3 regions of the Blautia ammoniilytica genome follow, and region 3 is predicted to be linked to each of the others. Evidence: a T-box and tRNA genes for the amino acid it is inferred to sense, from the RefSeq annotation. Region 3 holds a T-box; the other regions hold tRNA genes.
The links. The T-box of region 3 lies ahead of thrS (threonine--tRNA ligase). A T-box ahead of a tRNA ligase gene usually reads a tRNA of that ligase, here a tRNA-Thr.
Positions count from the first base shown of each region.

Region 1: it encodes a tRNA-Thr, which carries the amino acid that the T-box ahead of thrS (threonine--tRNA ligase) is inferred to sense. The anticodon was not compared.
Region 2: it encodes a tRNA-Thr, which carries the amino acid that the T-box ahead of thrS (threonine--tRNA ligase) is inferred to sense. The anticodon was not compared.

Region 1 covers NZ_JAOQJL010000004.1:125,080-128,365, forward strand. Annotated here, with positions in the region: gene OCV61_RS03255 (MSCRAMM family protein) at 1-1,431, shown strand, start outside; tRNA gene OCV61_RS03260 (tRNA-Thr) at 1,585-1,657, shown strand; gene OCV61_RS03265 (glutamine--tRNA ligase/YqeY domain fusion protein) at 1,749-3,286, shown strand, end outside.
Region 2 covers NZ_JAOQJL010000002.1:25,945-29,230, reverse strand. Annotated here, with positions in the region: gene OCV61_RS01185 (ABC transporter ATP-binding protein) at 1-801, opposite strand, end outside; gene OCV61_RS01180 (hypothetical protein) at 888-1,103, opposite strand; tRNA gene OCV61_RS01175 (tRNA-Thr) at 1,276-1,348, opposite strand; gene OCV61_RS01170 (endonuclease/exonuclease/phosphatase family protein) at 1,687-2,808, shown strand; gene glgB (1,4-alpha-glucan branching enzyme) at 3,047-3,286, opposite strand, start outside.
Region 3 covers NZ_JAOQJL010000009.1:103,807-107,092, reverse strand. Annotated here, with positions in the region: gene thrS (threonine--tRNA ligase) at 1-1,318, opposite strand, end outside; T-box leader at 1,419-1,640, opposite strand; gene OCV61_RS06400 (YdcF family protein) at 1,692-2,438, opposite strand; gene OCV61_RS06395 (SEC-C metal-binding domain-containing protein) at 2,451-2,966, opposite strand.

The sequences.
Region 1 (3,286 bases), on a different contig from region 3:
CAGCTTCAACCTACAGCAGAAGGTAATTATCTGGTTTACCGGATTTCCAATAGTGCATCAGTCACAAGTTGTCATAAAACAGATACACAGGCGAAGACAGCTGTTTCGCAGCCGGTGTACACTATATTAAAAGAACTGGGAAAAGGAAAAATCTGTATCCGTAAAACGGATGCCGCCGGGAAAGAACTTCCTGGAGCCCTGTTTGAGATCCGGTCTGCTGAAAATATTTATTCTCCGGCAGGAGCTTTACTTCTGGAGGAAGGGACGATAGTGCAGCAGCTTACTCTGACATCCGGGAAAGGGATTTCAGACCCATTATATGCCGGAAAATATACGGTGTCTGAGATAAACCCACCAGCAGGTTACTGTGCAGATCCGATTCCCCAGACTGTAGAAGTGAAAAGCACCGGATATGAAAATCAGCCGTCAGAAGCTGTATTTATTAATAGTCCGACCACAGTATATCTGAAAAAAATATCTGAGCGTCTGGATGGGGAAAATGAGTATACACCATTACAGGGCGTAGGTTTTATGGTCTGGAATAAAGATAGTGGAAAGGAAACAGGACAGAAACTTTTTACAGATTCACAGGGGCTTATACTTTTAAGTGGATATATTCCTGGCACCTATTGTTATCAGGAAACCAACATACCGGAAGGCTATGCCGGAGACCTGATATCCGGAGAATTTGTGATTGATGAAAAAGGGCTGTGCCAGGGGGAGAAGGAGCATGTGATCCTGGTAGAAAATTCCTGTATTAAAGCGGAATTCTTAAAAGTTGATAAAAGTACCGGACAGCCGATTTCAGGTGCAAAACTTCAACTGACAGACGACAAAGGAAAAGTAGTTGAAACATGGGTTTCCGGTGAAAAACCATACAGGATCTACCGGATACCGAAAGGCCTTTACACATTGACAGAATTGGAAGCACCCGCAGGGTATAAAAAAGGAAAACCAGTAACCTGTCAGATAGAAGCAAGTGATCAGCTTCAGTCCTTCAGGATTATGAATGTAAAGTATGTAACTATAAAACTGCAAAAGACCATTCATAGTGAGGAAATCGTAAAGGCGCATGGAACGCCATGTTTCTTTCTGGGAGTCGCAGGCCAGGATCTGGATGGAGAATCATATACTCTGTTCAAAGAAGTACGTTTTCCTGAGGTTGGGATCCAGGAGAAAAAAGAGTATTCTGTGATGATAAGTTTTCAGGTGCCAGCCGGGCAGTATCAGGCTTTTGAAGAAAAAACAGCCAGATATATGCTGGAAGAAATACGAAATGTGAAAAATGGAAGTATAACTGCAGATGGCTGTGTAGACTTTCAACTGTCTGGGAATCAGGACGGAGAAGCGGAATTTGTGAATAAAAAAGTAACGGATGAATACTTAAGTCACACGGATTTTGTAAGAAATGTGATCATTCCGGCCAAGTGAAAAAATAAGTGGTGCCAGACAAAAATTAATGTGCCAGGTAAAAATATGCGTGCCAGACAAAAAATATGTGTGTCAGGCAAAAATAAGTGTTGACAATTAACCGGTTCTCTGCTAATATAATTGACTGTGAGCGGCAAAAAGCTTGCAGTCAGTGCTGCTGTGGCTCAGTCGGTAGAGCGTCGCCTTGGTAAGGCGGAGGTCACGGGTCCGATTCCCGTCAGCAGCTTTAAAGTCCTTGATTTTCAAGGACTTTTTTTCTAAATAAAAATGCTTACAAGCGGGAAAAAGTAAGACCATTAGCAATAGGAGGGGAAAAGATGGAAAACGAAACCATTTCCAAGAATTTTATTGAGAATATTATTGATAAAGATCTGGCAGAGGGAGTTTATGACACTGTTCATACCCGTTTTCCGCCGGAGCCAAATGGTTATCTGCATATTGGCCATGCAAAGTCTATTCTTTTGAATTATGGTCTTGCTAAAGAATACAATGGTAAATTTAATATGCGTTTTGATGATACAAACCCGACCAAAGAAAAATCAGAGTTTGTAGATTCTATTAAAGAAGATATCCATTGGCTGGGAGCAGATTGGGAAGACAGACTGTTTTTTGCGTCTGATTATTTTCCACAGATGTATGAGGCTGCTGTAAAGCTGATCAAAAAAGGTAAAGCTTATGTTTGTGATCTGACTGCTGAACAGATCCGTGAGTATAGGGGAACCCTGACAGAGCCGGGAAAGGAAAGCCCTTACCGCAACCGTTCTGTAGAAGAAAACCTGAATTTATTTGAAGAGATGAAGGAAGGCAAATATGGTGATGGAGAGAAAGTACTGAGAGCCAAAATTGATATGGCATCTCCAAACATGAATATGCGTGATCCTGTTATTTACAGAGTTGCTCATCGTACCCATCACAGAACAGGAGACACCTGGTGTATTTATCCAATGTATGATTTCGCACACCCCATTGAGGATGCTATTGAAGGGATCACCCATTCTATCTGCACCTTGGAGTTTGAGGATCACAGACCGCTTTATAACTGGGTGGTAGAGGAACTAGAGTATCCCCATCCGCCAAAACAGATCGAGTTTGCAAAGCTGTATCTTACCAATGTGGTAACTGGTAAACGTTATATCAAAAAGCTTGTAGAAGATGGTATTGTAGATGGTTGGGATGATCCGCATCTTGTATCTATTGCAGGTCTTCGCAGGAGAGGATATACACCTGAATCTATTAAGAAATTTGTAGAGCTTTGCGGTGTTTCCAAGGCAGACAGTTCTGTCGATTATGCAGCACTGGAATACTGCATCAGAGAAGATCTTAAGTTAAAAAGACCGCGTATGATGGCTGTTCTGGATCCTATCAAACTGGTGATTGATAATTATCCGGAAGATCAGATTGAATATCTGGATGCTCCTAACAATATGGAGAATGAAGCTCTGGGCAATCGGAAGATACCATTTGGAAAAGAATTGTATATCGAAAGAGAAGATTTCATGATCGAACCTCCTAAGAAATACAAAAGACTTTTCCTAGGAACAGAGGTACGCCTGATGAATGCATACTTTGTCACATGCACCGGATTTGAAGCGGATGATGATGGTACTGTACGGGTAGTGCATTGTACCTATGATCCGGCTACCAAGGGAGGTAATGCACCGGATGGACGTAAAGTAAAAGGGACGATCCATTGGGTAGAAGCAACCCATGCAGGAAAAGTCCAGGTTCGTCTGTATGAGAACATTGTAGATGAGGAAAAGGGTGTATACAATAAAGAAGATGGTTCCCTGAACCTGAATCCGAATTCTCTGGTTAAAGCAGAGGCCTATGTGGAACCTGCACTGTTGGAAGCAAA
Region 2 (3,286 bases), on a different contig from region 3:
TGCCACCAGCAGTTTCTGTTCTCCTGTAAGAAGAACCGCCTGTGTTCCTTCCATTCCCTGGCAAATCCCTTCTAGGATATTGGCGTTTCCTACAAAATCTGCTACATAACTGGTTTTGGGATGATTATAGATCTGATCCGGTGTACCGATCTGCTCAAAGTGTCCTTCACGCATCACAGCGATCCGGTCAGACATGTTAATAGCCTCTTCCTGGTCATGGGTAATATAGATAAACGTTATACCCAGCTTTTTCTGAAGACGCTTCAGTTCTGTCTGCATAGCCCGACGAAGCTTCAGATCCAATGCCCCTAAAGGCTCATCCAAAAGCAGTACCTGGGGATTATTGATCAGCGCCCTGGCGATTGCCACCCTTTGTCTCTGCCCGCCGGAAAGCTGATCCGGTTTTCGTTTTTCAAATCCTGAAAGCTGTACCAGCTCCAGCATTTCTGATACTCGTTTCTTTATTTCCTGCTTTGGTACTTTTTTCAGTTTCAGTCCATAGCCTACATTATCTGCTACAGTCATGTGAGGAAATAGGGCATAGTTCTGGAAAATGGTGTTTACACCTCTCTGGTTTGGTTCCAGGTCTGTAACATCTTTGCCATCCAGATATACATTTCCGCTATCCGGCGCTTCCAGCCCTGCTATGATCCTTAATGTGGTAGTCTTTCCACATCCAGATGCTCCAAGCAGTGTGATAAACTCACCTTTTTCAATGGAAAGGCTGATCCCTCTTAACACATCTTCGTCCTTACCGAAGCTTTTGGTAATATTTTTTAATTCCAGAGAATAAACTGACATGTAACTCTTCCTTTCTCATATAGTAAGCTGTCCATCTTTGCAGACAAGTCTTTTTAGACAAAAAAAGATACGGCACCTGCTGCCAGTTATGAAACAGCTATGGTATCCGTATACTTTCTGCATCTATATTTAATTGTATGCCAAGCGAGAGCAGGTCCGTCCTGCTCCATCCAGTCTGCACGTACGCCAGTGCTTCTAAGGCATGTATCAATTGCAGATTCCAGGGTACGCAAAAAAGCCGCTGCTTTTGCTGCGGTTCTCTCGTCATAATAAAAAGCATATCCTGCTGCGTACTGATTCATCTCTTTTATCACCTTTCATTGCGGCGTAACTGCTCATGTGTAACCTGTGCCTTTTGTTCTTAACCGGCACATGCTGCGTAATTTTCATAAAACTATCACAGTTTTATCTTTTTGGGAATATGTTTTATAAAAAAATCCTGCATCGTCATCATCGACGCAGGATCTTCCTATAAGCTGGAAATGAGACTCGAACTCACGACCCCTTCATTACGAGTGAAGTGCTCTACCGACTGAGCTATTCCAGCATGTTGTTCTTAGAACTCTTGTAATTACTGGGATTCCAGTAAATATGCTGTGTTCCAGCATACTATAACTTTCATCCCAAACTGTTGTTTAGTTTAAATGCTTTTGTCTTGTTTGTCAAGTTGTTTTTTTATTATAAGGAAGCGGACAGAAATAATTTTGATGTCAAAGCACCGAAATCCTGATTACGCGGAATGTTCCAAGCTTTGTTCCGTGCTTTGCACACACAGTTGACTTTTTTCTTTATTCTCAATATAATCCAATTACAGAATATCATGCATATTGTTTAACAATACCATGAAATATTCACCACCAAATTAATCAAACAACGAGGTACCTTATGAAAAAGAAATCATCAATACCCCACGCTTCTAAAAAGAAACTGTCCAAATGGGTCAAGATCCCTCTTGGCATCCTGGCTGCGATCCTGGTCATTCTTCTGGCTTATGTGATCTACCTTTACGCAGCCTACCACAGGATCCCTGACAACCAGGAACTGGCTGTTGAAGCCCCAACAGAACAGGCACACACAGCATCTCTGACCACAGGCCAGACCTATTCTGCCCTTACCTACAATGTTGGCTTTGGAGCTTATTCCCCTGACTTCAGCTTTTTTATGGATGGTGGTAAGTCCTCCTGGGCTAAAAGCAAAGAAAATGTCCAGTCAAACATCAACGGTGCCGGAAATTTTGCTGCATCCCAAAATCCTGACTTTATCCTCTTCCAGGAAGTAGATCTTAATTCTACAAGAAGCTATCATGTAAACCAATATGATATCCTGAAAGACACATTTGCTGATTATTATTCCGTGTTCGCCCAGAATTATGATTCACCCTTTCTTTTTTACCCGCTGACTCAGCCCCATGGCAAAAGCCGATCCGGTATCACCCTGTTTTCCAGATACCCGGTGACTTCCTCTTTAAGAAGAAGCTTTCCCATTGCTACAACCTTTAAGAAATTTTTTGATCTTGACAGGTGCTACAGCATTTCCAGGGTTCCGGTAGACAATGACAAGGAACTGGTGGTCTTCAACCTGCACATGTCTGCCTATGGAAACGACGACCAGATCCGTCAGGGACAGATCCGGATGCTGTGCCAGGACATGGAAAAAGAATATCAGGCCGGCAATTATGTACTATGCGGCGGGGATTTCAATCATGACCTGAAAGCCTCAGAGGACGATACAAGTGAGCACCATTCCTGGGCCTACCCTTTCCCAAGAAAAGAACTGCCGGAGCATTTTACCTTTGGTATGGATCTTTTATCTCAGCAGGAAAAAGCTGACCTGTGGAACACTTCCAGAAACACGGACATTCCATACGACCCGGATGCCAGCTATACAGTTACTCTGGATGGGTTTATTTTCTCAGATAATATCACCATGGGCTCTTATGAGGATCTGAATACAGGCTATTCCTATTCTGACCATGATCCTGTTTATATGGAATTTTCACTAAATTAATTTTCCGGTTTTAACAGCAACACACCCGCTATTGTAAGGATCAAAAGTGAAAACCAGAAAAATCTTCTTCCCCATTTAAGAAACCCTGCTGTAGATTCCTGCTCCTTTTGGATATGCATTTAAAAATATATATTCACATTATAGCTTCCGGCTATCGTAAAACAGCATCAGAAAAAAAGGCATTACAATTACAAAACCTGTAACTGTAATGCCTTCTGTATTTTAACTTATAAATCCCTTATGATAATTTTTTCTTTATTGCTGTTGTCTTCTTTGCAGCCGTAGTCTTTGTTGCAGTTTTCTTTACCGCAGTTTTCTTTACCGCAGTTTTCTTTACAGCTGCCTTCTTTGCTTGAGTTGCTTTCACAGGCTTCTTTTCTTCTTCAGGCGTGCAGGTCATGATCACTACACCAAGGGCTGGAAGGGTAAGCTTGATAGAATAATCCCTTTCATCACATTCCTCTTTTTTGGCACGTTT
Region 3 (3,286 bases):
CCTGAAGTGCTGTAGTCGCCATATCCCAATCTTCGTCACTTCCCATGGAATCCTCAGGCCGTGTGGAAAGTTCTACATGATATTTAAATCCAAACAGCTGGTATACTTCATCGATCAGCTTTGCAACGCCTTTGATCTCGTCACGGATCTGCTCAGGCATCATAAAGATATGGGCATCATCCTGTGTAAAGCAACGTACACGCATCAGGCCATGAAGCTGACCGGATTTCTCATGACGATGGACAAGACCAAGCTCACCCATACGCAGTGGCAGATCCCGGTAAGAACGTGGTTCTGACTGATATACAAGGATGCCGCCAGGACAGTTCATTGGTTTGATGGCGTAATCCTGCTCATCGATCACTGTTGTATACATATTCTCTTTATAATGATCCCAGTGTCCGGATGTTTCCCACAGATGACGGTTCAAGATAATAGGTGTGGAAATCTCCACATATCCAGCCTTCTGATGGATCTCTCTCCAGTAATCCAGAAGTGTATTCTTCAGAACCATACCCTTTGGAAGGAAGAATGGGAAGCCAGGTCCTTCATCACTCATCATAAACAGACCAAGCTCTTTACCAAGCTTTCTGTGGTCACGTTTCTTTGCTTCTTCCATACGGTTCAGGTATTCTTCCAGCTCTGCTTTCTTGGTATAAGCAGTACCATAGATCCTGGTAAGCATCTTATTCTTCTCGCTGCCTCTCCAGTATGCACCAGCAAGACTGGTAAGCTTAAATGCTTTGACAGGTTTTGTGCTCATCAGATGGGGACCTGCGCACAAATCTACAAACTCACCCTGCTGATAAAAGCTGATCTCGGCACCTTCTGGCAGATCCTGGATCAATTCTACCTTGTAAGGCTCATTTTTTTCCTCAAAATAAGCAATTGCTTCTTCTCTTGGCTTTGTAAAGCGTGTAATAGGCAGTGCTTCTTTTACCACCTTTTTCATCTCAGCTTCGATCTTTGCAAGATCATTTGTCTGGATTGGTGTCTCACTGTCAATATCATAATAAAATCCCTCTGCAATAGAAGGTCCGATCGCCAGCTTCACATCCGGATACAGTCTTTTCAGTGCCTGAGCCAGGATATGGGATGCTGTATGACGAAATGCAGCTTTTCCGCCTTCATCCTCAAATGTAAGAATGCTGAGCTCACAGTCTTTATCAATAACTGTTCTAAGATCGACAACCTCTCCGTCCAGTTCTCCTGCACAGGCAACTCTGGCAAGTCCTTCACTGATGTCGGAAGCAATCTCAATAACAGACTTTGGTTCGGAATATTCTTTTTTAGATCCATCTTTTAATGTGACAACCATGTTCTTTCTCCTTTTCACTTATTAATGTGAGGGTTCCCAACGGATGCGTCTCTTTTTTTATGAAATTATACAAAAAAATCCCTTACAATGCATATGCACTGTAAGGGACGAATAAACATTCGCGGTTCCACCCTGCTTGCCAGATCATACTATCTGCTGATACTATCGTATAAAATGGCCACTTATTTGATGATAACGGAATCACCGGACTGTATTAAAGTCACTCGGAGGTGGTCTTCAACTACTTTACGATAAGACAATCACACCTATATGTCTCTCTCTGAATCGTTCTGCAGCCTACTCTTCTCTTCATCGTTTTTCCTTATTACGCACTCATTATATATGCGGAAATTCTGTTTGTCAATGGGCTGACTCAGATATTCCCGGATATTTTTTCTTTTATTAGGGCTGCTGTCTCCCGTATCACATAATGTACCTGCATGATCAGATCCGACTTTGCTCCGATACCGCATAAATCCTGATATCCTAACTTTCTTGCAAGACACAGTGCACGATAAATATGAAAATTATTGGACAAGATCCCGCAATTCCCATGACTGCATCCAGTCAACTGATCAGAAAAAACGAGATTCTCCCTGGTACTTACAGACCGTTCCTCGAGGATCATCTGCCCTTTTCCTATCCCATGTACTAGCAGATACTCTGCCATACACTTTGCTTCTGTGATATCTTCACCAGGTCCCTGCCCGCCGGACAAGATCAGGACAGTATCAGGATTCTCCCTGGCATAAGCCCTGGCCGCTTCCAGACGCATCTTCAATGCCTTTGATGGCTTCTGCCCTCTCACCTGCGCCCCAAGAACAACTACATACTCAAGTCCCGGTTTTCCTTTTGCCTGCATCCCGTGGATCACACAGATCAACAGAAATGTAAATAAGCAAATACCTGCTGCCAGCAGCACATAACCTGCCATACTGATCCAGTCAGGAAGCTGCAGTTCATATCGTTCCATGTGTCGTCTGACCAGACACCATCCCCACAAAAGAACAGTTCCTGCAGGCCAGATCCAGGCAAAATCTGCCGTAATACCTGCATGGATAATAATTACTATATAATAGGTCAGGCAAAGAATACCTGCCGAAAAAATGAATACGTTCATCAAAAAACCGTTTTATTTATTTCTGCCACAGCAATATTTATATTTCTTGCCGCTTCCGCAAGGACATGGATCATTACGGCCTACTTTATGTGGCTTGATCACAGTTCCTGACTTCTTCTGCTCCAAATAAAGTTCTTTTCTCTTCTCAGGAGTAAAGATCTTATCCCACTGAGGCAGTTCATACAGCCAGTCTGCTTTTGCATCTACCATATTCTTATACAGAAGTTCTTTGTCAAAGCACAGACTTACAGTTGTATTCTCATCCATAGTCTCAATAGGATTCTTCACCTTCAGGCTGTCATTAATACCATCCAGGAAACCTACCATGGTAAGTACTTCCTGTCCATATTTCTCAGCAAGCTCTTTTACTGTGCCGGTAACAACCTCATCCGGATTCTCTAAAAGCTGCTCATAAATACCTTTTTCAATGTTAAAATAATTTGCCCAGAATCTCTGGAGTTTATTGCGGTCTGCCTGCTGATCATAGGCAATCCCACGCCACTGCTCTAAAATGGTCTTGTCGCTCATTTCTTGGTTCCTCTTTTCAAATAAGATTCATTTTTCATTTCCTTAGGTCCTGCATCTGCAGACCGGATTTCATCTATTATAACATCTTTTAAATCATTACGCAATTCTTTTAGCAGATTACGCGTTTTTTTCCATGTATAAAATCAATTCTATATGCCTATACTATGATTGTTCATTGAACCCCTTCAATGACGTCATTACAAATGATAAAGCAAAAGTAACTGTTCAGCAGGCAGGCTTCTGCCGGTACCAAACAGTTACTGTAACTTATATCCTCCCCTGGAAAATGCGGAATGCGGTACAGATAAGGACTGCTTTCC